DNA from 2 places in the Bacillus sp. JJ664 genome. Region 2 is predicted to be linked to the other one. Evidence: a T-box and tRNA genes for the amino acid it is inferred to sense, from the RefSeq annotation. Region 2 holds a T-box; the other holds one or more tRNA genes.

Region 1 (9,732 bases), on a different contig from region 2:
TTCATGATGTTCATTTCGTTCTGGAGCTACCTTATTTGATAACGATAGCATTGCTTGATATTTATCCATTTGATTTTCATCTATTCGTTTTTGCTGGAGTAATTTTTTTATAGATTTTTGTAATACTTCATACTCTTTTAATTGAAATAAAATACTGATAAAGACTTCAATTGCTTCATCACTCTCAAATGGTCCAAAAACTAAGTCCTCACATCTTATTTTTGCTTCTATTGGTTTGTTCCCTTCGAGTAAGCATGCTACCGCTGCTAGTTCAGTTTGAGAATTATGTTCATCCATCTCTTTTAGTTGGTCACAAAGCATCAATGCTTTACTGTAGTTTTTCTCTTCTAGCGCTTTTTTACCTAAACTGATAATCCGATCCTTTAATTTAGGAAAAAAGACAATATTGTCTTCCATCTAACTCCTCCTTATCCAATAGTTTTCACCTGAACATATACATAATGAAAAAGTTTATCATGAATACAAATTAAATAAAATATTTCGCTACGAATTATCCTTTTTAAGCGACAAAAAAAGAAGAACAAGGTTCTTCTTTTTTTAGCGTAATGGCTTTAGACCAAAACGTTTCCATAGTTTCGGATATAATTCTTTTAATTCATCGTTTGTTTTCCAATCTGCTGCTAAATGTAACTCTGGATAATGATATCCCTTACTTTCAACTAAAGCATTGAATTCATTCCAAAGTTGATCATCCCAATCATCGTCGCCTTTACGTTTGATTGTATAAGCTTGTAGAGCTAAATCTAACATGTCTTCTAATTCAGGCACTAAACCTTCTGCCTCATAAACAGGAAATATATATTCAGCCAAATAGTCTGGATTGTCTAGAACTTTTTTATATACTTGCTCACCTTGACCGATTAACCACGCTCTAAAAAAAGCAAATGAATCTTCCGAGCATCCATCCATAATCACCCATGCAGCTGCTAATAACCTAGAATTGTATGCTCTTGAAAAAGCAGTTTCGAACTGTATTTCAAATTCTGCAATTTCTTCATCACTTTGTTTTGCTAAATGACTTATTACCCACTCATAAGGTTCTTCTACAATATGCATTTTTGAAATGAGTCCCCAAAAGTCTTGTTCGGTCATAAAAATCACTCCACTATCTTATTTATATTAGGATAACATATCTCATCATAAAATTTCGGTTCTTTACAAATTTGTTATATTCTCACAATTTTGTAAAAAACAAAAAAAAGAGAAGGAATTCCCTTCTCTTTTAGCTAATATATTACTCTTTATGCACTGCATCATTTAGGTCATTTGCTGACGCTGCAACACTGCTGATTGCTCCACCAATTTCTTTAATCACATCAACTAAATTTACAATTTGTTTTTCAATTCCATGGTTTCCAGATAAGCTAGTATCCATTGAACTTACAATGCCATTAAAGGAATCATGAGTTTGCGTAGCTTCCTGTTGACCATCATTTACTAGACCTTTTACATCATGAATCGAATTGACAACTTTATTCATATACAGAGTTGCATGTGAAATTAATTCTTCAATTCGTTCTGTTGATGTTTTTGTCTGGGTAGCTAATTTCTTTACCTCGTTCGCTACTACCGCAAATCCTTTACCATGCTCACCTGCACGAGCTGCCTCAATCGCAGAGTTAAGGGCAAGTAAATTAGTTTGATTAGCAATATCTTGAACAATTAAAATGACTTGTGATATTTCATTAAATGAGTTATTTAATACATCAACTGACACTGATACTTCATCAGTACTATTTGAGATCGTTGAAATTTTATTATGCAACACCTTCATTAACTCTTGACCTTCATAAGCCAACGACTGAGTAGTACTTGCAATTTCATTATTTGATATAACTGATTCATTTACCCTTACACTGCTATCTACTAATAACTCAACAGCAGCATTTGTTTCTTCTACTAAAGCAAGTAATTCCTCAGCAATTTCACCAATTTTTTTCTTTAAATTTATTTCAACTTGTAATTGTTTCTCTTTTGCCCCAATATTTTCTTTTTCATATAGATCTAATACTAACTGCTGTTCAAAGTTTAATATTTTCGAGGATACTGATATTAGCTTTCTTTGCTCTTCATTAGTAGTATTCGTAATTTTAGAAATGACAAAAATTAACTCTTCTAAAATATTTTGAAATGCAGCTAAATACCATTTCGGTTGAAGACCTATTCTAAAATGGATTTGAGCCACTTTTAATCGTTTATTTACATATTCATCATTTATTTCACCATGAAACAATAAATGGATATGTGACGATAAAGTTTTTCTCAACCGTTCAACAGATGAGTGACTTTCAATGATATTTTTTAAATGTTCAACTTTTAGTACAGCATCATAAAATGCTGACACTAAACTTTCTATATTTTCAGAAACAATAGGCTGTAAACTTTTTAAGATCTTTAATTCTTCTTCATTTAATCGTATGAACGCTAACTGCTGTTTTATTTCTTCATCTGTTACTTGGATTAAAACTGAAACATTTGATTGATTACTTTCTTGCATAAAATGATTTTGCTTCTCTTTCTTTTTAAAAAACATAAAAAATATGCTCCCTTCTTCATCTGTAATTATGTCGGAATAATATAAAAAATGTTTAGTTACATGCTGAATCCATTTTTTACTATTGAGTCCAACAAATGATTGGGAATGTTCATACTGAGACATAAAAAAAAGCAGAAAGTTATAAATTAAAGTATTAGTACAAAGGAACTAATAAAGAATAGAAGGAGAAATCGAATTGGAGACGCAAAAAAAGGTTTAAGAAAATGGGATAACCCGTATTTCTTAAACCTTTTCCTGTTATGACGTCCTGGGAGGGATTCGAACCCCCGACCGACGGCTTAGAAGGCCGTTGCTCTATCCTGCTGAGCTACCAGGACATATGGAGCGGGTGATGGGAATCGAACCCACGACCGAAGCTTGGAAGGCTTCTATTTTACCATTAAACTACACCCGCGTGTTTTTTTAGCGACATCACCTGTCGACATAATTTATTATAGTCACTTCACTAAATAAAGTCAACAATAATTTTAACTTTTTTTCCAAAATAAAGGAAATAATTTCTTTTCTATTTATACACTCATTATATTTTATTTGTATGAAAATTATCACTTTTTAAAGAACTTAAAGGTTAGTAGGTATTTTTATTTTCCCACTAACCTTTACCTAATGTTTTTAATTTAAATCAAATGAAGATGATAATAACTCTTTGCCATCAATCGTGTGAAAAATGACAGTTGCAGATTTACCATCGGTATCTATGATCGCATATGTTTTTTCTTTTCTCATTCGAGGTAGGAGTATACTACCTGGGTTAATAAAAAGGATTCCATCAATCACTTCTGCACCAAGCATGTGAGAGTGGCCGAAGCAAGCAATCGTTGCACCTAATTCTCTGCATCGATAATGTAGCTTCTGAAGTGTCTGTTTAATCCCATATAAATGACCATGGGTAGCATAAATCTTGAAATCATTTTCCTGATGAATGAACTCTTCAGGGAATTCTCCTCTAAAATCACAATTGCCTCGGACCACATGAAAACCTTGTAATTCTTTCGCATCAATCTCTAACTCAGAGTCACCACAATGAATCATTATATCAACATCTTCACGATGACGTTTAGATATGACTTCAAGAAGTTCTGTTAAACCATGACTATCACTTAGAATCAATGCTTTCATCGTCATGATCTCCTTAGAAAAAATTCTTTTCCTTCTTTTTCTATCACGGTCATTAATGAGTTAATTGCATTTGCTCTATGACTTAAGCCACTTTTTTCATCAGTTGATAATTCAGCCATTGTTTTGTCCAACTCTGGCAAGAAGAAAATTGGATCATATCCAAATCCATTTGTTCCTCTTTTTTCGCTCGAGATATAGCCCTCTACTGTCCCATTAACGGTAATCGTTTTTTTACCTGGAGCAGCTAATGCAAGCGCACAATAAAACCTTGCTGTACGTTTACCTGGAAAAACATCATGTAGCTCGCTTAATACTTTTTGCAAATTATCTTCATCGCTTTTATGTAGACCTGCATAACGTGCTGAATATACACCAGGTCTTCCTTCAAGTGCATCTACAATTAACCCCGAATCATCTGCAATAACAGGAATTTGTAAAACTTTTGCTAAATATTCAGCTTTTAAAATAGCATTTTCTTCAAAAGTTGTACCAGTTTCTTCAATCTCTTCAATTTCAGGGAAATCTCGTAAGGATTTAATTTGATATCCCATTGGGTGAAAAAGTGCTTCAAAGTCTTTTACTTTTCCTTTATTATTCGTCGCAATAATAATTGTTTCCATCCTTAAAGTCTCTCCTCTATATATGTATGGTTAAAACTTAATTCCTTCATTTAATAGAACTTCTTTTTGTTTTCCAATCAGCTTTTTAATTCCTAATTCACCTAAAGAAAGCATTTCATTTAACTCTTCTCTCGTAAAAGTCGCTTCTTCACCAGTTCCTTGCAGTTCCACAAAGCGTCCTTCTCCAGTCATAATGATATTCATATCAACACTAGCTGCAGAATCTTCTATATAATATAAATCTAAAACCGCACCAGCATCCTCTAATATCCCTACAGATGTCGCTGCCAAATAATCTTTAACTGGATAAGACTTTAATTTATCTTGTTTAATTAATTTATCAAATGCCAACATCATCGCAACGAAAGCACCTGTAATAGAGGTTGTTCGAGTTCCCCCATCGGCTTGTATTACATCACAGTCAATCCATATCGTTTTTTCTCCAAGTGCTTCTAAATCTACAACCGCTCTTAGTGCTCTACCGATTAATCGTTGAATTTCCATTGTACGACCTGTTACTTTACCTTTTGTCGACTCACGCATCGTACGATCATGTGTTGCTCTCGGTAACATAGAATACTCAGCTGAAATCCAACCTTTACCGCTATTTCTTAGGAAAGGTGGCACGCGGTCTTCAACCGTGGCATTACATATTACTTTTGTATCCCCAACACTTATTAATACAGATCCTTCTGCATGTTTTGTATAATTCGTTACAATTTCTATTGGCCTTAATTCATTATTTAATCTTCCATCTGTTCTAGTCATGTTTGTTTCCTCCTACATAAATCTTCCAATTACTAGTATAGACAAAAATATGATTTCATTTCTACTTATTAAAAGCATTTCTTTAGATAAATGCAAAAAACCTTGAACAAAAGTCATATTTTAACTTTGGCTCAAGGTTTGATAATGAAGTTTATAATTCTTTTGTATTTACATCCTTAGGTCTTGAAACTGGTTGGCTTAAAGGCTTACCTTGTTGATTTAGTGCTGTTAATTTACCATCCACTTGAATTTCAATTGAAGTAACGCCTTTTTGTTCAGTTAACGATAATACAAGAGGTTGTAATACATCATCATTAATCATGTTTTTAGCAATGTTACCGTAAATACCTTCATTAAAATTCAGTGTTAGTTTACCATTTGTATATTTTGGCTCAGCAACTAATTTTGTATCTGAACCAAAATCTGATACAAGTTCAGAATACTCAGAAGGACCCTTAACAAGTTCATTTACAATTGCAGTATATGAATCTTTTTCTGCATTTGAAATCCTTCTAGTTACAGGAACATAATAAGTTTCACCCATTTCATCTTGTGAAACATAATATAATGTAACTGGTCTTGAATTCATTACATCAACGATATCACCTTTATCAAAATTAATGCCATCTTGCCTTGTTAACCCCTCACTTATTTGAGCTTTGTTAATTGGCATCGCGGTTAAGTTTTTACCATTCACACGAATTTTCACTTTTTTAACATTCTCAAACTGCGTCAATGTCCACGTTACAGCTTGAAATACTTTTAACTCATCTTCGTCATGATACTGTTTAAACTCTGTAGAGAAATCAGCAATGACTGTACCATCTTTTTGCGTTTCTACCCCTAAAACCTCCGTGTTTGGTGGTAAAACAGCTTGGAATCCATTTGGTAATTGATCTGTTACCGGACCATCTTTCACTAAATACTCTAAGGCTTGTTTTGCTAAACTTGTAGATTTAGGTAATTGAAAAGTTTGCGGTACAACATAACCATTTCGATCAATTAAATATAATTCTCTCTTCGCTGTTTGTTCTTGTACCTTACCTGCTTGTACTTCTTTGGATGGTTGGTCACTTCTATATGTAACCGTTTTAGGTGGATCGATTTCATTAGAAGATTTAACCGGAATTAAACCACAACCAGATAATGTAGCAAGTCCACAAAGTGTTGCTGTTGTTACCAATAATCTTTTTTTCATTGCCATACTCCCCCCACGCTTTTTTACTATTTATACGAGCATGTACAATTTTTAGAACAAGCTATAGCCAAAAAAAATAAATATTTTAATCTTGCTTTTAAATTTACTGGAAATATTCACCTTAAATACGAATCTGTCATATGATAAAAAGACTAAATGAATACCCATCCGAAGTACAGCTCGGTCAAGCAAGGAGGGTTAGCACAGTTGAAGGATAGAGAATATCAAACAAAGCACACACTCACTAAGCGTGAAAAAGAAGTATTTGAACTTCTTGTTCAAGATAAAACTACAAGAGAAATTGCTGAAGAACTGTTTATAAGTGAAAAAACTGTGAGAAATCATATTTCAAATGCAATGCAGAAGCTTGGGGTTAAGGGGCGATCACAAGCAGTTATCGAGCTACTACGCATGGGCGAGCTTGAACTATAGCATTCTTGTAGATTTACAAATCTACTCATCAACCTAGTGCCGGCTATCTTTTTGATATGCCGGTTTTGGTTTTTTATATTGAGCTAGCAAAATTGGGCTTCATTTATTAAAAAAACGAACAAATTTAAATATTGGCCAATGCGCACAATCCATTATCTTTACTATTAAACAATTAAATTAGTTATTTGCGGACCAACATTTTATTTATCATGTATATAATAGTAACCTCATCATTTTTTCAGATGGGGTTTCTTTTATGGTTTGAAAATTATTTATTAAAAAATTTAGAGGAAGAATATCTAATTTTTTTGTCGATTATGTATTGGCACTATATAAAACACTTCACTTTCCGGCAAGATTCATTGACATTTTCTAATTAAATATCCTTATATGATAGATACTGATATTTCGCTGCTCTTGCATATAAATCTACGGTTTTACTCTATTAAAATATTTTCATATAAGTAACAAGACCTATTCTCAATAAACAAAAAAAGCAATTACTACGAGACTAGTAATTGCTTCATAAATCCTTAAAGACCATAAAATTCTTTTGTGTTTTCGTATAGACATTTATAAACTTCTTCTAATTCCAACTCTTTTATCTCCGCAATTTTGCGTACTGATTCATGAATAAATATTGGATGAGTATAATCTCCTTCAAAACGACCTTCAAACGGCCATGGACCATCTGTTTCAACCATCATTAGGTTAATGGGATAGAGTTTAACCAATTCCTGTATCTCATCTTCATATAACACATCAGGCGTAATGGATATATAATAACCATTTTCTATCATTCGCTTAATGGTATGTTTGTTTCCTTTAAACCAATGAAAATGTGCTTTTTTGATTTTATATTTTTCTAGTAGACAGCAAACGATATCGGCATCTTCATAAACCGCATGTAATACGATCGGTTTGTTTAACTCATATGCAAGTTTAATAAACTTTTCAAGTAACTCTATATATGGTTTATAATCAAGCATTTGTTCCTGATTTCGATAATACGGTAAGCCTACTTCACCTATTGCTATCATTTTATCGCTATGTTCACGTATCCATTTTAACAAAGCTTGAGTTTCATCTTCTGAGGGAATCTCTTGTTCAGGGTGATATCCAAATGCCGAGTAGACTTGTCTTGATTGTAAATGAAAATCGAGATTTTTCTTACATGAAGCTAAATTCATGGAAACTGAAATAAGCGCTTCTACTTCATGTTCTTTTAAACTATTCAGTATCTCATCTCTTTGTTTCGTTTCATATGAGTCAAGATGAATATGAGCATCTATCACTTTCATCTGGTTTCCCCTTTTCCAGTGCAGAGTATATTTTACGTTTCCACGCGGTAAATTCATCAGTCAATAGTAATTCTTTTTGACGAGGTCTTGGAAATGGTACGATCATTTCTTCTTTAATCTTTGCAGGTTTATCTGAGAAAATATAAATCCGATCAGACATTAACAAAGCTTCATCAATATTATGTGTAACTAGCAAAATTGACCGTCTTTGTTCTTCCCAGATTGAAAGAAGCCATTGCTGCATATCAAGTCTTGTAAATTCATCTAATGCCGAAAATGGTTCATCCATACACATGAATGATTGCGGAGCAAGTAATGATCTAAGAAAAGACACTCGTTGTTTCATGCCACCTGATAATTCATGCGGATAAGCATTTTTGTAGTCAGCAAGTCCAGTTCGTTTCAACCAATCTCGCGCTAATGCTTCATCAGGTTTACCTTTCAGTTCACTTGATAATAAAATATTTTTTAAGACATTACGCCATGGTAGAAGTGAATGTTCTTGCGGCATAAAACTGATATGACCTAATTCTCCATTTATGACTGATTGATTTAATATGATTTGTCCCGAATCAGGATTGATCAATCCACCAATTAAATTGAATAAAGTACTTTTCCCACTTCCTGATGGACCTAAAATTGAGACAAATTCACCTTCATTTACTTGCATCGAAATACCTGCTAAAACTTGTTGATTTTTTCCAAATGATTTTTTTAGATTTCTTATTTCTAACGTCATTTTTATTTTACTCCCTTAGACTTCCATTTCACCGTCATTTTTTCTAGCAATACAATCACGCCGAAAAAGAACATACTTAAAAACATAATGATAAAAATCGAGACAAATACTCGATCTGTACGAAATGAAGAAGAAGCAAGTGTCATAAATACTCCAATACCTGTTTTTGCACCAAGCCACTCAGAAATCACAGCACCCATCACACTATATGTCGCGGATATTTTTAATCCCGAAAAAATAGACGGTAGTGAGTATGGACATTCTATTTTCCAAAACAATTGTGATTTTGTTGCCCCTGCCATTTTCATATAATTAATCAATTCGGTAGGTGTTTGCCTAAATCCATCGAGAGCAGAAACAGTAACTGGAAAGAAACAAACTAGTGAAATAATCATTAGCTTTGGTAGGATTCCAAATCCAAACCATATTATTAAGAGTGGTGCTAAAACAATAATTGGTACGTTCTGTGACAAAATCAATAATGGATAAAATGCTTCTTTAAATCCTGGAATTAAATGTAGTACGATTGCAATCATAAGTCCTAAAAAAGTACCTACCAAAAAACCTGAGATCGTTAATTGTACGGTAGAAAGTACATGTGGAACTAACGAATCATAAGATTGGATTCCTTCTTTTAGTATTGCGATTGGCCCTGGTAAGAGCCAATCTTCTATTTTGAAAAATTTTATACTTAGCTGCCAAATAACTAAAAAAAGGAGGATGACAAGAATTGGTTGCCATCCTTTTATTTTTTTGCGGTTCATTAACGGTACTTCTCCGTTAAATCATCCATTGCAATCCCTTGTGGCTGATATAGAATTTTCATTTGAGTAATGACATTATGACAGCCAATTTCAATCATTTTTTCATTCATTTTTTGGACAATATTTAATAATTGATTTAAATCGCCTTCCATTGTTGTTTCTAATGGTTGAACTTGGTATTTTACACCAGACTCATCGATTACTTTTATCGCT
Region 2 (20,096 bases):
TCGCACGTGCATTAGCATCAAAGCCAAGTATTTTACTTTTAGACGAACCAGCTGCTGGTATGAATCCGAAAGAAACGAAAGAGCTAACAGATTTAATTTATCAAATGCGTGATGATTTAAATTTAACGATCGTTCTGATCGAGCATGATATGAAGCTAGTAATGGAAATTTCTGAATATCTTTTCGTTCTAGATCATGGTGAAAAGATTGCAGAAGGAAAACCACTAGAAATTAGAAATAACCAAAAAGTAATCGAAGCATATCTTGGAAAAAGTGCAGTGACTACTGCATAGTGAAAGGAGTAAAAAAAATGACGCTATTACAATTAAAAGAAATTAACTCTTTTTACGGTGGTATTCAAGCACTGAAAAATATTAATATTGATGTAAATGAAGGTGAAATCGTTACGTTAATTGGAAGTAATGGTGCTGGAAAATCTACTACTCTAAAAACAATAAGTGGTCAAGTGAAACCAAAAACTGGAGAGCTAATTTATAAAGGTGAGAATATTGTAAAACTACAATCTCATGAAATTGCCTTGAAGGGGATTGCGCACGTACCTGAAGGAAGAAGAATCTTTTCTAAATTGACTGTAAAAGAAAATTTAGAAATGGGTGCTTTCTCAGTGAAAGATAAAAAATTAATAGCTGCCAGAATGGAAATGGCGTTTGATTATTTTCCAAGACTGAAAGAACGTATTAACCAAAAGGGTGGTACGATGAGTGGTGGAGAACAACAAATGCTTGCAATCGGTAGAGCATTAATGATGGGGCCGTCATTGTTAATGCTAGATGAACCATCAATGGGGCTTGCACCAATCATTGTTGAACAAATATTTGAGATCATCGAGCAATTAAACAAGCAAGGGATGACAATTTTATTAGTTGAACAAAACGCCTACCAAGCTTTACAAATTGCACATCGTGGATATGTAATTCAAACAGGAGAAATACAAATGGTTGGTGAAGGTAAAACATTAATGAATAACGAAGAAATTAAGAAAGCTTACTTAGCTTAAATAAAGAAAGTGCCATTTGTAATCATTACAAATGGCACTTTTTTTGATGATTATTTGTTAGCAATAAATTCCGCAATTTTCGCTTGAACATCTACTGATGATTGATTAATAGAAGATTGTAATGTTTCTTCTAGTAAACTACGATTTTTATAATAGTTTTCTTGGTTGCTATTATAATAGTACTTCACTGCTTCTAAATCTGAGAAAAACTCTTTTCCAAGCTTTAGAAGAAATGTTACTGGAAGTTTTTCAATCGTGATATTTCCTTTTTGTTCAGAAATTTCATTTACCGTACTATTTGAAGTTGAAATCATTTCATCGTTTAATTCTTTAACTAAAATTTGTTCGAATCCTTTTATTATATTATTTCTCTTATTTACGATTCGTTTTTTGTTCGTTTTTAATAAACGAATGGAATGATGTTTATCAAGCAATACTGCTGATCGTTTCTTTTTCTTAAAAAATATGCTGCTACTCAAAACTAGCACTCCCTTCTTCAGAAAATAGGTATATTTTTAAAACAACTTTTCTATCATACCAATTAATCAGAATACTGTAAAGATATTATCTTTACATGAATGATACCCGTTAAATATTCAAAAAATTCTTGGTATTATTTGATTAAGAAAAGATAATAATAATGTTTGACGGAATAGTTGTCACTTTGATAAACTAAGACCATATTATTATTACATAAGTTATAACGTTGAAGGAAAGAAGTAACTAAAGCAATATTTGCATAGCGAATTGAGGACGGTGGAAGCTCAATCAAAACCTTTAGTGAAAGGCATTCTTGAGTTATGTTTGAAAGTGGACAATTTCTAAAATTGTCAACTAGGGTGGAACCGCGGGTGCATATACAGCTCTCGTCCCTAGGCAGAAAATGCCTAAGGATGGGAGCTTTTTTATTTTCATTCTTGCATTTTCAAATAGAATCGAATGAAAAATGGAGGCAAAAAAAATGTCAGAAAAGTCAATGGAAGTCATTGTAAGTCATGCAAAGCATCGTGGATTTGTTTTTCCAGGTTCAGAAATTTATGGTGGATTAGCAAATACATGGGATTATGGTCCATTAGGTATTGAATTAAAAAACAATGTTAAAAAAGCTTGGTGGAAAAAATTTGTTCAGCAAAGCCCGTATAATGTTGGTTTAGATGCTGCAATCTTAATGAACCCACGTACTTGGGAAGCTTCTGGTCATATTGGTAATTTTAATGATCCAATGATTGATTGTAAAAATTGTAAGGCTCGTCATCGTGCCGATAAATTAATCGAAAATGCACTTGATGAAAAAGGTATGGAAATTATCGTTGATGGGCTACCTTTTACTGAAATGGCTAAATTAATTCAAGAACATAACATTGCTTGTCCAGATTGCGGAAGTCATGATTTTACTGATATTCGTCAATTTAATTTAATGTTTAAAACTTTCCAAGGCGTTACTGAATCAAGTACAAATGAAATTTTCTTACGTCCAGAAACAGCACAAGGTATTTTCGTAAACTTTAAAAATGTTCAGCGTACGATGAGAAAGAAAGTACCATTTGGTATTGCTCAAATCGGTAAAAGTTTCCGTAACGAAATTACGCCAGGAAATTTCACGTTCCGTACTCGTGAATTTGAACAAATGGAACTTGAATTCTTCTGTAAGCCAGGTGAAGAACTTGAGTGGTTTACGTATTGGAAAGAAACTGCTAATAAGTGGTTATTATCATTAGGTATGAAAGAAGATAATCTTCGTTTAAGAGACCATAATGAAGATGAATTATCACATTATAGTAATGCTACAACTGACTTTGAATACAAATTCCCATTTGGTTGGGGCGAGCTATGGGGTGTAGCATCTCGTACAGACTATGATTTAAAACAACATATGGAGTTTTCAACTGAAGATTTTACGTACCATGATGCAATTACAAATGAAAAATATGTTCCTTATTGTATCGAGCCATCATTAGGTGCTGACCGTGTTACTTTAGCATTTTTAATTGATGCTTATGAAGAAGAAGCATTAGAAGATGGAACTTCTCGTACAGTTATGAGATTACATCCGGCATTAGCGCCATATAAAGCGGCTATTTTACCTTTATCAAAAAAATTATCTGAAAACGCACAAGAAGTATTTGCAGCATTAGCTGAAGATTTCAATGTAGATTTCGATGAAACTGGTTCAATTGGTAAACGTTACCGTCGTCAAGATGAAATTGGTACACCATTCTGTATCACTTACGATTTTGAGTCAATTGAGGATGGAAAAGTAACAGTTCGTGATCGCGATACAATGGAACAAACACGTGTGGCGATTAGTGAACTTCAATCATTCTTAGCAAATAAAGTTAAGTTTTAATACTTTTTTAGAAAATAGGTGTCCTTTTGGACATCTTTTTTCATATATTTTAATAAAGCTTGTTTAAATTTTCATTAAGATACTAAAAATGGTAAAATCAATGTATAAAAAACAAGGAGGAATTTCGATGAGGAGTTCGAATCCGATCTTAAATTCTGAACAATTAACAAAGGCTAGGCATTCAGAAAAAGCGATGACAATGGGTGGAACGATTCGCAAAGCATTAATTGCTTTAATCATGCTAATCGCTACTGCTGGATATTCTTATTATTTAACAGTAACGGGTACATTAAGTACGAAGGTGTTTATTGGTTGTTTAATTTTTGCTTTTATCATCGGTTTAGTAACAAGCTTTTCACCAAGAATTGCTCCAATTACAACACCAATATATGCTGCTGTTGAAGGGATATTAATAGGGAATATTTCAGCAGTATATGAAGCAACTTACGGAATGATTGTTTTACAGGCTGCATTATTAACAATTGCAATTATTGCTGGTACATTAATTTGCTACGCAACTGGCATTGTGAAGGTAACACATCGTTTTAGATCCATCGTAATTGGTTTAACTTTTGGCGTATTAATATTTTACTTACTAACAATGATTCTACAACTATTCCATGTACCAGTTCCATTTATGCATCAATCTGGTACGATTGGCTTAATTGTAAGTTTAGCAATCTTAATCATTGCATCACTTAATCTATTTTTAGACTTTGATTTAATCACATCTAGTATAAAACATGGTGCACCTAAACATTTTGAATGGTATTGTGCATTTGGTCTATTAGTTACTGTCATTTGGATTTATGTTGAAGCGTTAAGATTTCTATCAAGACTTAGAAATTAACATATTTAGCTAAAAACCTTACTCTCAAATGGAAGTAAGGTTTTTTCTACATAGGATTTATAGTAAGAAATTAGGTTAGAAAGTAGGGCTATACAATGAGTAAGAAAAAATTTGAAGTATTAGAAAATGAAACAATTAATGATTGTTTAAAGAGAATGGAAACAGAAGGGTATACACCAATTAAAAGAATGGAAGTCCCAATTTTTTCAGAACAAATGATTAATGGAAAAATGGAAATCGAACCTTCAGGTAGAAAAATCGTATTTGAAGGAAAGTTAAATAAATAAATGAATAATATTAGTAAAATTATGGAAAAGTAACCTTATATGAATAAATGAGGTGAAAATATGTCTAAATTAGCATGTCCACGCTGTAAAACAAATAAAACGAGATTTTATTTAATCGAACAACACCCAAAAGCAGTAAAATTAAATGCACAAAGTGGTGATATTGAACAAGAAGAGTATATCTCAGGTGGGTTAGACCCATTTTATGTCCCTTATAAAGGGCCAGATTACTTAGTTCAATGTGGTGCATGTGGTGTCATTGAACAAAGTGTATTATTTGAAAAAGCTGCGGAATCAATGTAGTAATTTAATCTCCTAATTTTATAAAATTGAAAAGTATAATGAACGAAGACATTGAATAACACTTCAATGTCTTTTCTTATGTAGAAATATAGGAGAGGTAATCTTAATACTAAGTCTTGTGATTAACGATCTCATACCCAGTTAATATAACTTATTAATGTAAAACACTTTACCAAAAATCAAATCTGAATCACTCCGCATTCTTTCAAATAATCTAATAGATTTTTGTATTTTAGGAATAATAATCATAATGAATTGAAGAGAGAGGAATATTATGAAAAAGATTTTACTATTGTTATTATTACTAATCATTACTTGTCAGCCTTCAAAGGTTTTTGCTCAGAAAAAAATACCAATCCTGATTTATCATTCAATAGATGAATTTACGGGGCATGGTGTTGAGGATCTTTACGTACATCCTAAAGAATTTGAAAAACAAATGTTGTATTTAAAACAACATGGTTTCACTTTATTAACTTTTGAAGATTGGAAGGATCGGAATAAAGTAAAGAAACCGATTTTCATTACGTTTGATGACGGTTATAAAAATAATTTGAATGCGTTTTCAACTTTTCAAAAATTAAAGGATGATCAGTTTAAACCAACTGGAACACTTTTTGTGATTTCTGATTATATTGATTGGTCAAATAGGTTGTCGAAGACAGACTTGAAAAAGATGGTTGATTCGGGTATGTTTTCAGTTCAATCACATACTGCAACCCATCCAAATTTAACAAAAATAACGAATTATGAGTATGAATTAAATGAATCGAAAAAGAAAATACATGCCATTACGAATAAACCTGTCATAGCTTTAGCTTATCCTTATAGTTTGTACGATAAAAAAGTAATTGAAGAAACTAAAAAGTACTATACATATGGAATTACAACGATCCCAGAACTTTACGTAGAAACAGGAAAGAAAGACGAAAACTATTTATTACCACGCATTTATATTAAGTACTCAACAACAATAGATGAGTTTGCTAAAATAGTGGACTAATTAGACTGCCTGCCAAACACTCACTTTCTTCGTTGATTCGCCTGCTTGTGGTGCTCATTACCGTTTGAGGTAACTCTGCTCCTCTTCAGACTGCACATCGAAAGATAAGCGTTTTCAATCATTCTGAATCTCTTAGTTGTTTATGTTTACCTTGACGTCAAATTGACGCGATTACTTTTGTAATCGTCTTTTTTTTTGCTGAATTTATTGAAAATAACTAATATTCACAAGTGTATGGTAAAATTTAACATATATACAGAAATATGATCATTTATTTCGGAACATGTTTTGCTAAGATCGAGATTGAATGATTGAACGCCGACAGAACCGAATGCGATTAGCAGATTATACATCCCACACTAGAGATAAACCAGCATGGAGTGGATGTGTTTAAGAATTTTCAACAAAATTACATGAAGTTTTAAAAATAAGGAGTGATTTGATGACTTTTCCAATTTTAGAAACAAGCCGTTTAATGCTAATAGAAATTGAATCCAAACACCTTGATGTAATATATCAAATTTTCTCTAATGAAGATGTTACGAAATATTATGGGATGAGTCCTTTTACAAATGAATCACAAGCAAAAGTGATGATTGAATCTTTCAGAATTAGGTTTGAAAATAAACAAGGTTTGCGCTGGGGGATCCTTGATAAGGAAACAAATCATTTGATTGGGACGATTGGATTAAATAATTTATTACTTTCAAGTAAGAGAACAGAAATCGGTTATGATTTACTTCCAACTTTTTGGGGGAATGGTATTATGTCAGAAGCCATTAATGAAGTCATAACATATTGCTTTGAGACGCTTTCATTATTCCGTATCGGAGCAGTGATTTTCCCCGAGAATATTGCGTCTATGAAAGTAATTGAAAAATTAGGCTTTCAAAAAGAAGGACTTTTAAGGGGTTATATTTATCAAAATGAAGAATCACATAATGTATTTGTCTATTCATTACTGAAAACGGATTGGGAAAAATAAATGTTTAATTGAAAAGTAGTATGGAATGATTCATTTCAAATTCTTAAATCATATAACAATGTGAAAATGAATTGATTCGATTACTTTATATAAAAAATAAGAAGTAAGGATAAAAAGGTAATCAATATGAAAAATGAACAATATTTAATAGAGGAACTTGAAAATATACGAAAAAATGGTTATATGATTTCAAAAAACCAAAGTCATTATGAAATTGCAAAACAAATGTTACATCATATTGGTTCTGTTAATCCATATTTACGAGACGATTTAATTTATTCAACGTTTTCTAAGTGGATTAGAAATGATGTATTTACGGCCGTCGAATTAAGAGAATTTTTACAGATTAGTATAGATGAGGAACATTTACTGTTCGGCATAGGTGAAACGAATACTGATTCAGTTTTTACGAGAGCATTTTCTGTATTAATCATAGCGGTTATTATACTGAAGCATAATGAAAAACAATTCATTCCAATAGAAGAGTTAGAACCTGTAAAAGAGAAAATATTTTTATTTGCGAAAAGTGAAAAGGATGTCCGTGGTTATGTCGAAGAAAAAGGTTGGGCTCATTCAGTAGCTCATTTAGCAGATTGCTTAGATGAACTTGCCAAATGTAAGGATTTAAACGAAAATGATGTAAGAACAATATTAGAACTGATCTTATTTAGAGCGATGGAATCTCAAAATGTGTTTGATTGTGAAGAAGATGAAAGATTAGTAACAGCAGTTTATTCAATTTTAAAACGTAATGTATTAACTAGTGAAGAAATATGTAAGTGGGTTGAACAGTTCCAGTATGTTAACAAAACTGGTGATTATATGACTGACTACTTTATAAAAATAAATGCAAAGCATTTTTTACGTAGTCTATATTTTAGAGTTGATACTCGCGATGAAGCATGGAAGGAAACATTAACTAATACTTTGTTAAAACTAAATAGGTATCGTTAAGGATTTAAAGGGGGGAAAACAGGTGATTAAAGCAATTATTTTTGACTTTGATGGTCTAATCATCGATACAGAATCTGTGTGGTTTGAATCATATAAAGAAGTTTTGGTAGATTATGAGATCCAATTAACACTTGAAAAATTCTCAGAAGTCGTTGGTACGCATGATGATGTACTATTTTCGTATATTGAAGAAAAGTGTTCAAAACCATTTGATAGAGAAAGTTTAGAAAGTAAAGTCTCGGAGTTAGTACAGGTAAAATTAGGAGATCCTGTGTTAAGAGAAAGTGTTGAAGACTATTTAATAGCGGCAAAACAAGCTGGACTAAAAATTGGATTGGCATCTAGCTCTTCTCGAGCATGGGTTGAAGGTTTTCTAAAGCAATTGAATATTTACGATTATTTTGAAGTGATTAAAACAAAAGAAGACGTATTGGACATCAAGCCAGATCCAGAGCTTTATTTGAAAGCAATAGAAGCATTAGGTATAAAAGCAACAGAAGCAATTGCATTTGAGGATTCACTAAATGGTTTACTAGCAGCTCGTAAGGCTGGTTTACATTGCGTAATCGTTCCAAACAGTGTGACAGCTAATTTAGTTTTTGAAGATTATAGTCTTCGTCTATCTTCAATGGCTGAAAAGTCGCTTGAAGATGTCATCAATCATCTATCTTTGAAAGAATAATATAAACACTATTTCTACTAAGTTTGATTACACACTAAAGCCATTTCTATGTATTAGAAATGGTTTTTTAGCATTTAGTATGGAATGTCTCTCATTTGAATATAAGTATATTAATTGTATTTATCATAGAAATACAGATTATCTTATTGAATATTCAGAATATATTTTGTATGATATATTTATAACATACCGACTGGTTAGTATCTTGATGTATGTTTTATTTTTACAACATTGATCCATAGACAATCTTACTTTAGCGTTTTTTATTTCGTATTTAGGAGGATATCGGAATGCATGTAAAAGAATTGTTTGACTTAACTGGTAAAGTGGCAATTGTGACTGGTGGTGGTAGAGGTCTTGGAGAACAGATTGCAAAAGGATTCGCTGAAGCAGGTGCAAACGTTGTTTTGTGTTCTAGGAATGAAAATGCTTGTAAAGAAGTAAGTGAAGAATTAAAAAGCATAGGTGTTGATTCACTTGCTATTAGATGTGATGTAACAAACCCTGAAGATGTTCAAAATGTAGTCAATCAAACGAAAGAAAAATTTGGCAGAATTGATATATTAGTCAATAATAGTGGTGCTTCTTGGGGTGCGCCTGCTGAAGATATGCCGTTAGAGGCTTGGCATAAAGTATTAAATGTAAATGTGACTGGGACATTTATTATGTCTCAAGCAGTTGGAAAAATCATGCTTGAACAAAACAGTGGGAAAATCATCAATATTGCATCAGTTGCAGGATTGCAAGGTACAAATCCAAAATATTTAGATGCAGTTGGCTATAGTGCAAGTAAAGGAGCAGTTGTTAATTTAACAAGAGATTTGGCAGTAAAATGGGGCTCGCGTGGGGTTCATGTAAATGCGATTGCTCCAGGTTTCTTTCCTACTAAAATGTCAAAAGATGTATTAGCACATGGTGGTGAGGAAATCTTGGAGGGGACACCTTTGAGAAAGTTCGGTTCTGAAAATGATTTAAAAGGGGCTGCACTATTTTTAGCTGCACCAGCTTCAGACTTTGTGACAGGAGCAATTTTAGTGGTAGACGGTGGTTCTTCAGTTATGTAATGTGTTGATGTTTCTTGTTATAAAAAAGGAGTTTAAAGATGACAAAAATTCATTTATTAATGAAAAAAGAAGAAATGAATCAACAAAAACTAAGTGATAATAAAATAGTTGTTATTTTCGATATTTTACTAGCAACCTCTACAATCACTGCCACGTTGGAATTTGGTGCAAAAGAAGTAATCCCAGTATTAAATGGAAAAGAAGCAGTAGAAATCTCAGAAGGATTTAAAAATAATGAGATGATTCTTATTGGAGAATATAATGGTGCAACTTTAGACGGGTTTCATTCGCCTAATCCTTTAGCGCTAAGAAATGTAGTAAACGGAAAAACAATCATTTTATCAACTACAAATGGAACGATCGCACTTAAAAATGCACAGACTGCAAAAAAAGTATATGCGGCTTCGATTTTGAATAGTAAATCAGTAGTAGATCATATTCGTCAAACTTATGATGGTGAAACGATTGTTTTAGTTTGTGCAGGATCATTTGGTCATTTTAATTTGGAAGACTTTTATGGAGCGGGTTATTTTATTGATTGCCTTTTAAGTGATTCGATACAATTAGAAATGTCTGATGCTTCCTTAGCTGCATTACATTTTTATAGAAGTATGAAAGAAAAAGAGATTGAGATATTAGCAGAATCTAGAGTTGGTAAAATGATGCTGGACTATGGTTATGAGGAAGAACTTCATTTTGTTAACCAAAAAAGTATTTTTAATGTAGTACCGATGTTAGAAAAAGGAAAAAGGATAGTGGATGTGAAACTATCTGAGAAAACTACTTTTTAATAAATGTTAACAAGAAAATAATATTAACTACATACCAACTAGTTAGTACGGGAGTGATGAGGTAATGGATTTTTTATATTCATCAAAAGTGCGAGAGCTTCAGACTAGATTAAAAACATTTATGGATCAGTATGTTTATCCAAATGAGCAGTTATATGAAGAACAATTGAATCAACAAGAAACAAGGTGGAGTGATGTACCTCCAATTATCGAAGAACTAAAAGCTAAAGCTAAACAAGAAGGGCTTTGGAATTTATTTCTACCAGAAAGCAAGTACGGGGCAGGTTTAACAAATTTGGAATATGCGCCACTATGTGAAATTATGGGGCGCTCATTAATTGGTCCAGAAGTATTTAATTGTAGTGCTCCAGATACTGGAAATATGGAAGTTTTAGAAAGATATGGAACAGAAGAGCAAAAAGAAATGTGGCTAACACCTTTACTGACAGGTGAGATTCGTTCCTGTTTTTCAATGACTGAACCTGATGTTGCTTCATCTGATGCTACTAATATTGAAGCGAGTATTCAAAGTGAAGGTGATTACTATATTATTAATGCGAGAAAATGGTGGTCTTCGGGAGCAGGTGATCCGCGTTGTCAAATTGCGATCGTAATGGGAAAAACAAATCCAGGGGCAAACCGACATGAACAGCAGTCTATGATTCTGGTTCCATTAAACACACCAGGGGTTAAGATTGAAAGAATGCTACCAGTTTTCGGATATGATCATGCGCCACATGGCCATGCAGAAATTACTTTCACGAATGTAAAAGTACCAAAAAGTAATATGATTTGGGGTGAAGGTAAAGGCTTTGCAATTGCACAAGGGCGATTAGGTCCTGGTCGTATCCATCATTGTATGAGATTGATTGGTGCAGCTGAGCGAGCACTTGAAGAATTATGTAAGCGTGTTCAAAGTCGTGTTGCTTTTGGAAAGCCAATTGCCAATCAAGGTGTGATTCAAGAATGGATTGCAAACTCTAGAATTGAAATTGAGCAAGCTAGATTACTAACATTAAAGGCTGCATATATGATGGACACGGTTGGCAATAAAGCCGCAAAGGCTGAGATTGCGATGATTAAAGTAGTCGCGCCTTCAATGGCCCTTAAGGTGATTGATCATGCAATACAAGCTTTTGGCGCAGCAGGTGTATCAAATGACTTTACACTTGCAGCACAATGGGCAAATGCAAGAACATTACGTTTAGCTGATGGACCAGATGAAGTACACAGAGCACAGCTAGCAAAACTTGAACTACGAAAATATCAAACATCAAATCAATTTGTTTCGGTTGAAAAATAGAGATGATAGGTGATGAAACATGAGATTAAAGGATAAAGTCTCAATCATAACTGGTGGTGGTGGGGGAATCGGCCGATCTACTGCTATCAGATTCGCAAAAGAAGGTTCAAAGATTGTCATAGCTGATCGAAATGAATTATCCGGAGAAGAAACTGCTCAACTGATAAGGGAGCAAAATGGGAATGCAATTTTTGTTCATACAGATGTAAGTGATAAAAATAGTGTTCAAAACCTAATATGCGTAACTGTTGAGCAATATGGTGGTCTTGATATTTTGTTTAATAATGCAGGTGTTGGTAACTCTGAGGTTCGGAGTGTAGATTTAGAGGAATACGAATGGGATTCTGTCATCGATATTAATTTAAAGAGTGTCTTTTTAGGCATAAAATATGCTGTGCCTGAATTAATCAAATCAGGAAATGGCGTCATCATTAATACCTCAAGTTTACTAGGCTTAAAAGGTAGAAAACTAGTCAGTGCGTATAATGCTTCTAAAGGTGGGGTTGTTTTATTAACACAAAATGCCGCTTTAGAGTATGGGAAGTATCAAATTAGAGTAAATGCTATAGCACCAGGTGTAATTGATACAAATATTATTGATATGTGGAAAAAAGATGAACGAAAATGGCCGATTATTTCTAAAGCAAATGCACTTGGAAGAGTCGGGAATCCAGATGAAGTTGCAGCTGTCGCGTTATTTTTAGCATCTGATGAAGCCTCTTTTATAACAGGCGTTACACTTCCTGTTGATGGTGGGGGATTAATATTTTAAGGTTTACATGATTCATGTAATGAATAGATTTTTATAACATTGGAGGGTATAAAATGAATTCGAATAAAATATGGTATTCCCACTATCCACAGCATATCGCACCAGAAATCACAATTCCAGACAAAACAATTCCACAAATCCTACAAGATACTGTTTCAAACTATCCTAATCATACAAGTATTACGTTCTATCATAAGAAAATGTCATTTAATGAAGTTCAAAATGCAGTTACGGCATTTGCCTCTTCTTTACAGAAAAACGGTATCCAAAAAGGCGATCGAGTAGCTATTATGTTGCCAAATTGTCCTCAATATGTCATTTCTTTTTATGGTATTTTATCTGCAGGTGCAATCGTAACTCAAATAAATCCTATGAGTGTAGCACGAGAACTAAAAGCTCTGCTGAATGATTCTGAATCGGAAACAATGATTGTATTAGGAAGTCTTTATCCTCTAGTTAAGGCTATTTTACCAGAAACAAAGCTACATAAGGTTATTATAGTCAATTTAACCCCAACAGAAGAAAGTTTTGATAGTCATACAACATTTGAAAACTTTTTAACTGAAGGAAATGGAATTGTTTTACCTGTTTCGATTGATCCAAGGGAAGACGTAGCCGTACTTCAGTATACAGGTGGTACGACGGGGAGATCCAAAGGGGTGATGCTTACTCACCGCAATTTATTAGCTAATATAATGCAATCACAAGAATTTTTTAAAGGCAGTATTGAGGTTGCAAAGGAGCGTAGTTTATCGGTTATACCATTTTTTCATGTGTATGGTATGAACATTAGTATGAATCTTTCAATTCTAATGGCAAATGAAATGATTATCCTTCCACGTTTTGACGTGATAGAGGTTTTAACAACTATAAAAAATGAACAACCAACGTTATTTCCAGGTGTACCTACAATGTATGTTGCGATTATTAATCATCCAGATGCAGAAAAATATGGAATTGACTGCATTAAAGTTTGCAATAGTGGAAGTGCACCAATGCCTATAGAATTGATTAATCAATTTGAAAAGAAAACTGGCGCAAAAATATTGGAAGGTTATGGATTATCAGAAGCATCGCCAACCACACATTGTAATCCTGCATTCGCAGAACGTAAACCAGGTACTGTTGGTTTTGGACTACCTTCGACTGAATATAAAATTGTAGACCTAGCAACAGGTACGATGGAAGTTCCAGTAGGTGAAGTTGGAGAATTAATTGTAAAAGGTCCACAAGTCATGAAAGGATATTGGAATATGCCTGAGGAGACAGCTCATACGTTAAAAGATGGATGGTTATTTACAGGCGATATTTCACGCATTGATGATGAAGGGTATCTTTCAATTGTTGACCGCAAAAAAGACATGATTATTGCAAGTGGCTATAATATTTATCCACGAGAAATAGAAGAAATCTTATATGAACACCCAAGTGTACAAGAAGCAGTAGTTATAGGTGTACCTGATACGTATAGAGGTGAAACTGTAAAAGCTGTTTTAGTATTAAAAGCAGGTGAAACTACGTCTGAGGATGAGCTCATCCAATATTGCCAAAGTAATCTTTCATCATATAAAGTACCGAAAATGATTGAATTTAGAGATCAGTTACCAAAAACAAATGTTGGAAAAATATTACGTAGAGCACTGAGGGAAACCGAAAATTCTAAAACAGTATAATGTACGTATTCGACATGATTAAAAAGTAAAGAAAATTCTGTTTTTTGAATTTTCATGATATTAGATTATGGTATAATTCAAGTGATATTTTTTAGATTGTGAGGATTTCCAATGAAAGAGAAAATTACAGAACACTCAATTCAATTATTTGATAAAAAAGGATTTACAGTCACTTCCATTCAGGATATCGTCGAATCTATTGGCGTAACGAAAGGCACTTTCTATTATTACTTCTCTAGTAAAGAGGAGCTTCTGATGGAAATTCACCTTCGTTATATTGATGATTTATTAACGAAACAAATGAAAATACTAGATGATCAAAGAAAAAACTTTAAAGAAAAGTTGTTTAGTATTATACATTTATCAATACTAGATATCAAAAAACAAGGTGCAAGTGCAAAAGTATTTTTCAGGGAAATGCGACATTTAAGTCCTGAAAGTTTGGATAAAATTAATCCAAAGAGGGATCAATATCGATTTAATATTGAAAACCTGTTAAATGAAGGAATAGCAAGCGGTGAATTAAGAGCAAGTTTAAATGTACCAATCGTTACCTTTGGTATTTTAGGCATTACGAATTGGAGCTATCAGTGGTTTAATCCTGAAGGGGCAATTGACGATCATCAGTTAGCAGAAATTTTTACTGAAATGGTTTTTAAAGGTATAGAAGTTTAGTTGTAGGGGAGTTCATCTCTCCTACTTTACTTACATTCATTACATACCGACTAGTTAGTATTTCCTTTTTGAATCATAGACTAATAAAAAAGTAGGGATAAAATGGAAAAATTAACAATCACGACTAGATTTTGTGAAACAGATGCACTTGGTCACATAAACAATACGAGCTACTTCATTTATTTGGAAGAAGCACGGATCAAGTTTTTTCAACAACTAGGATATGGAATGAATCTACAAGACTGGAATTTCATATTGGCTTCGACGAAATGTGATTTTCTTAGTCAAGGCTACTTTAATCAAAAACTAGTCATCTCTTCTTATATCTCCAAAATTGGAAGTAAAAGCTTTCAGCTTGAGCATGACATTACTTGTGAAGAAACCAATGTATTCATTGCAAAAGCAAATGCGATCATCGTCTATTTTAATTTCAAGGAACAACGAAGTGAAAATATACCAGACTTATTTCGAGCTCAATTAGAAAATCATTTAGAAGATAAATAATAAAAATAGATACATAGGAGGAGTAAGATGGCGGAGAGAGTAGAATCTGAAACAATACAGATTCGTAAAGGCGAGGAATTAAACCTATCAGTATTACAGGAATTCTTAAAACAACATATAAATGATTTACCTAATGAACAATTAAGTGTTCGGCAGTTTTCGGCGGGTCATTCAAATCTTACCTATTTATTGAAAGTCGGAGAATGGGAAGCAGTTCTTAGACGTCCGCCTCTTGGTCCAGTTGCTCCAAAAGCTCATGATATGAGCAGGGAATTTCGAATTTTATCAGAGATACATCCACATTATTCTATTGCTCCTAAACCTATTCTATATTCAGAAAACGACACAATTGTTGGTAGTCCATTTTTTATGATGGAAAGGAAAAAAGGTGAAGTTTTTGATTCTGCATTTCCAGACCATATAAACGTAACAAAAGAAGATTGTAGGAAAATCTCCAATGTAATGGTTGAAAATCTCGTTGAGCTGCATTCGATTGATTATCAAAAAACAAATTTACTAGAAATCAGTAAACCAACGAATTTCATGGAACGACAAGTTTATGGGTGGATTACTAGATATAACAGAGCGAAAACAAGTGATATTTTGGAAGTCGAACAATTAATGAAGTGGCTTGAAAAAAATGTGCCACTTCATCACGACGCGGCAATTATCCATTATGATTACAAGCTAAATAATTCAATGTTTAATCAGGATTTATCAGAAATGGTGGGTTTGTTTGATTGGGAAATGACAACGATTGGTGATCCACTTGCTGATTTAGGTGTTGCGATGAGTTATTGGATACAAAAAGATGATCCAGATTTGTTGAAATATGGACTTGGTAAACCTTCAGTAACAATTCAGGAAGGTTTTATGACAAGAGCAGAATTTATAGAATCCTACGCTATAAAAAGTGGAAGAGATGTTTCCAACATACATTTTTACCTTGCATTTGCTTATTTTAAACTAGCTGTCATTGTCCAGCAAATTTATTATCGATTTAAAATGGGGCAAACAAAAGATCAACGTTTTGCTAAATTTGAACAGTTTGCTAAGTCACTTATCACGTTGGGGTATCAAGTAACGTTTCCAAATCAAAATACGCTATAAGGAGAATGAATCATATGAACGAGTCTTTATTAACTGACATACAAGATCGTATCTTATTTTTAACATTAAATAGACCTGAATCTTTAAATTCTTTTAATCTAGAAATGTTAACAGGAATCACGGATTCTATTTTAGAAGCTGAGAATAATCCGGACATTAAAGTAATCGTAATTTCAGGAGCCGGTCGTTCATTTTGTGCAGGTGGCGATGTGAAAACAATGGGAAACACGACTGCCTCTGATGTGTATGAACATATTGGCGTATTAAACGAATGCATAAAAGCTATTAAAGATTCACATAAACCAGTTATTGCATCAATTCACGGTTTTGCAGCTGGTGCAGGTTTTAATTTAGCACTTGCATGTGATCTAATGATTGCATCTGAGGATAGTAAATTTGCCTTAAGCTTCTCACAAGTCGGCCTTATTTCAGACGGTGGAGGCTCATACTTTTTGCCTCAACTAATTGGACCTCATTTAGCTAAGCAACTTTTCTTTAGCGGAGAAGCGGTTTCAGCAGAAAGAATGGCTCAATTAGGCATCGTTAACTTTTTAGTTCCCGCAAAAGAATTGGAAGAAGAAACAAATAAATATGCGCAAAAATTAGCATGTGGACCAGGTAAAGCCTTTGGCATGATGAAAAAATTAATCGACCAATCCTTTACTTCAACTTTAGATGAAACACTTGAAAAGGAAAGAATGATTCAGACTTTAATGATTGCAACAGAAGATCACCAAGAAGGGGTCTTAGCATTTAAAGAGAAACGTAAGCCTGTTTTTACAGGGAAATAAACTATTGGAGGAGTTAAAATGAAAGCGATTCAATTTAAACAATTCGGTGGTCCTGATGTATTAGAAAGAGTTGAATTAGAAAGACCAGTTCCAAAAGGTAGAGAAGTATTAATTGAAGTTCATGCATCTGCTGTCAATTATGCTGATACAGCTAGGAGAGAAGGACAATATGTAGTGAAAACTAATTTGCCATATGTTCCGGGTGCAGAGGTAGCTGGCTTTGTTGTGGAGGTAGGCGAAAATGTAACGAAAGTAAAACCTGGTGACCGTGTTGTGACAATTATGGAGTCTGGTGGTTATGCTGAGTATGCAATTTCAGATGAAAGATCAATCATTCCTATTCCTGATGAATTAGACTTTAAGGTAGCAGCAGCTTTACCAGTTCAAGGACTTAGTGCGTATCATATTTTGAGAACAATGGGAATGCTTCAGCCTGGTGAATCTGTGCTCATTCACGCAGCTGCCGGTGGTGTAGGGACTTTAGCAGTTCAGCTGGCTAAATTATTTGGTGCTGGAAAAGTGATTGCAACTGCTAGTACAAGTGAGAAATTACAACTTGCGAAAGAAATGGGTGCAGATGTACTAATCAACTACACAGAAGATGGTTGGGAAGAAAAAGTGCTTGAAGCGACAAATGGTAAAGGTGTAGATGTAGCACTAGAGATGGCTGGTGGAGATGTGTTTTATAAGACTTTAAAATGTTTAGCATACTTTGGCAGACTAGTAATTTATGGTGTTGCTAGTGGACAACAAAGTAAGTTTTATCCTTCTTCTTTAATGGCTAAAAATCAATCGGTGATTGGTTTCTTCTTACCGCCACTTATGAGAAGAGTAGAATTAATAAATCATAGTTTAAAAGAATTGTTTACGTATTTAGCAGAAGGAAAAATTCAAGTAACAATTGGAGAAGTATTCCCATTAAGCGAAGCAGCCAATGTACATACACTAATGCAAGCAAGAAAAACAGTTGGAAAGGTTATTTTAGAGCCTAAAAAATAAATATTCTAAAGATGATAAACATGATTGAATCTGAAAACAAATGGAACGGGGGAAATTGATAATGCATTTACGTTTAACAGATGAACAAAGAATGATTCAAAAAACGATTCGCAAATTTGTTGAAAAAGAATTAATTCCTCTAGAAAATGAAGTATTACGTAATGAAAGAGAAGGTCGCCCAAGTTTATCTCCTGAAGTCATTAAAGAGCTCCAATTAAAAGCAAAGCAAGCAGGATTTTGGGGTATTAATACACCAGAAGAGTATGGAGGAGCAGACTTAGGTCAAATGATGTTAGCGATTGTCTATATGGAAATTTCGAAAACATTTGTTCCATTTACATTTGGAGGTTTTGCAGATAATATCCTGTTTTATGCAAATGAAGAACAAAAGAAAAAGTACTTAATTCCAACAATAAATGGTGAAAAGAAATCATGTTTTGCAATGACAGAGCCAAATGCTGGTTCAGATACGCAAAATATTAAAATGACTGCTGTAAAAGATGGTGCTGAATATATTTTAAATGGCGAAAAAACGTTTATTACAGGTGGGAATGAAGCTGATTTTGTAATGGTAATTGCCATAACAGATAAAGAAAAACATCAAGCAACTGCAGGACGAAGTGGGGTAACTTGCTTTATTGTAGATCGTGAAATGGGTTGGAAATCGGAATACATTCATACGATGGGCGAATGGGGACCAGCGGGATTAGTTTTTGATAATGTGCGTGTACCAGAGGAAAATATCTTAGGTGAATTAAATGGAGGATACAATCTAGGTCTTGAATGGATTGGCTTTGCGAGATGGATAGTTGGTGCACGTGCAGTTGGTGCAGCTGAGCGACTGTTGCAAATGGCAATTGATTACTCAAAGGAAAGAGAGACATTCGGAAAACCGATTGCTGAACGCCAAGCAATTCAATGGCAAATTGCAGATTCAGCAGTAGAGATTGAAGCTGCAAGATGGCTAGTTTTAAATGCAGCATTTACATTAGATCAAGGTGAAGATAATCGCCATTTAGCATCAATCGCTAAACTATATGGCTCAAATATGGGAAATAAGGTTGTAGACCGTGTGCTTCAAATTCATGGGGGAATTGGTTATACGAGAGAATTGCCAATTGAAAGATGGTACCGTGAAGCTAGATTATGGAGAATTTATGATGGAACAGATGAAATCCAACGTTTAATCATCTCTAGAAATCTATTAAAAGGTCATGTGAAAGTAGGACAGTTTGTTTAATGAAATGAAGGAGGGATAAAGTATGGCTAGTAGATTTGAAGGGAAAGTTGCATTTGTAACAGGTGGAAGTCGGGGAATTGGCAAAGCGATTGTGGAATTATTTGCGAGTGAAGGCGCAAAAGTAGCAATCATTGATATAAATGATGAAGCGTTAAAACAAACGGCCGAAGAATTTAAACAGTTCGAAATTTATACAAAGCGAGCAAATGTTGTAGATGGAAGCGAAGTTCAAACAGCAATGAAAGAAGTCTTTGATACTTATGGATCAATTGATATCGTTGTAAATAATGCTGGCGTGATTCGAGATAATTTATTATTTAAAATGACAGATTCAGATTGGGATACAGTAATGGATGTTCATTTGAAAGGTTCTTTTAATGTAGTTCGCGCTGCCCAGGAGTACATGGTTAAACAAAAATATGGTCGCATCATCAATATATCATCTACTTCAGCGCTTGGAAATCGAGGTCAAGCTAATTACGCAACAGCAAAAGCTGGACTGCAAGGACTAACAAAAACACTAGCAATAGAGCTTGGTAAATATGGAATTACTACAAATGCAGTTGCTCCTGGATTTATTGAAACGGAGATGACAAGAGAGACAGCTAGTCGCATTGGTATTTCATTTGAACAATTAATAGAAGCAAGTTTAAGTCAAATTCCAGCTGGTAGAAGTGGTAAGCCTGAAGACATTGCAAATGCAGTTGCATTTTTTGCGGACGAAAAATCTTCTTACGTAAATGGT

Evidence for each region. The T-box of region 2 lies ahead of V7056_RS15690 (glycine--tRNA ligase). A T-box ahead of a tRNA ligase gene usually reads a tRNA of that ligase, here a tRNA-Gly.
Region 1: it has a tRNA-Gly gene. The T-box ahead of V7056_RS15690 (glycine--tRNA ligase) is inferred to sense a tRNA for this amino acid. The anticodon was not compared.

The regions. Positions count from the first base shown of each region.
Region 1 is NZ_JBALMS010000047.1:326-10,057, forward strand. Features, by position in the region: partial or broken gene V7056_RS08275 (hypothetical protein) at 1-417, opposite strand, end outside; gene V7056_RS08280 (DUF4240 domain-containing protein) at 559-1,113, opposite strand; gene V7056_RS08285 (methyl-accepting chemotaxis protein) at 1,256-1,795, opposite strand; partial or broken gene V7056_RS08290 (protoglobin domain-containing protein) at 2,018-2,680, opposite strand; tRNA gene V7056_RS08295 (tRNA-Arg) at 2,822-2,895, opposite strand; tRNA gene V7056_RS08300 (tRNA-Gly) at 2,899-2,972, opposite strand; gene V7056_RS08305 (YfcE family phosphodiesterase) at 3,191-3,697, opposite strand; gene V7056_RS08310 (XTP/dITP diphosphatase) at 3,700-4,317, opposite strand; gene rph (ribonuclease PH) at 4,348-5,085, opposite strand; gene V7056_RS08320 (GerMN domain-containing protein) at 5,237-6,289, opposite strand; gene V7056_RS08325 (helix-turn-helix domain-containing protein) at 6,491-6,715, shown strand; gene V7056_RS08330 (TatD family hydrolase) at 7,249-8,016, opposite strand; gene V7056_RS08335 (ABC transporter ATP-binding protein) at 7,985-8,755, opposite strand; gene V7056_RS08340 (ABC transporter permease) at 8,758-9,519, opposite strand; gene V7056_RS08345 (thiamine-binding protein) at 9,519-9,732, opposite strand, start outside.
Region 2 is NZ_JBALMS010000102.1:2,895-22,990, reverse strand. Features, by position in the region: gene V7056_RS15705 (ABC transporter ATP-binding protein) at 1-293, shown strand, start outside; gene V7056_RS15700 (ABC transporter ATP-binding protein) at 311-1,018, shown strand; gene V7056_RS15695 (hypothetical protein) at 1,069-1,497, opposite strand; T-box leader at 1,716-1,895, shown strand; gene V7056_RS15690 (glycine--tRNA ligase) at 1,980-3,365, shown strand; gene V7056_RS15685 (Bax inhibitor-1/YccA family protein) at 3,493-4,215, shown strand; gene V7056_RS15680 (NETI motif-containing protein) at 4,311-4,502, shown strand; gene V7056_RS15675 (DNA alkylation repair protein) at 4,563-4,805, shown strand; gene V7056_RS15670 (polysaccharide deacetylase family protein) at 5,080-5,808, shown strand; gene V7056_RS15665 (GNAT family N-acetyltransferase) at 6,251-6,793, shown strand; gene V7056_RS15660 (DUF2785 domain-containing protein) at 6,920-7,747, shown strand; gene V7056_RS15655 (HAD family hydrolase) at 7,770-8,429, shown strand; gene V7056_RS15650 (SDR family oxidoreductase) at 8,720-9,493, shown strand; gene V7056_RS15645 (2-phosphosulfolactate phosphatase) at 9,532-10,284, shown strand; gene V7056_RS15640 (acyl-CoA dehydrogenase) at 10,349-11,587, shown strand; gene V7056_RS15635 (SDR family NAD(P)-dependent oxidoreductase) at 11,607-12,359, shown strand; gene V7056_RS15630 (long-chain-fatty-acid--CoA ligase) at 12,413-14,032, shown strand; gene V7056_RS15625 (TetR/AcrR family transcriptional regulator) at 14,144-14,707, shown strand; gene V7056_RS15620 (acyl-CoA thioesterase) at 14,810-15,211, shown strand; gene V7056_RS15615 (phosphotransferase family protein) at 15,239-16,321, shown strand; gene V7056_RS15610 (enoyl-CoA hydratase/isomerase family protein) at 16,327-17,112, shown strand; gene V7056_RS15605 (quinone oxidoreductase family protein) at 17,131-18,111, shown strand; gene V7056_RS15600 (acyl-CoA dehydrogenase family protein) at 18,173-19,351, shown strand; gene fabG (3-oxoacyl-ACP reductase FabG) at 19,374-20,096, shown strand, end outside.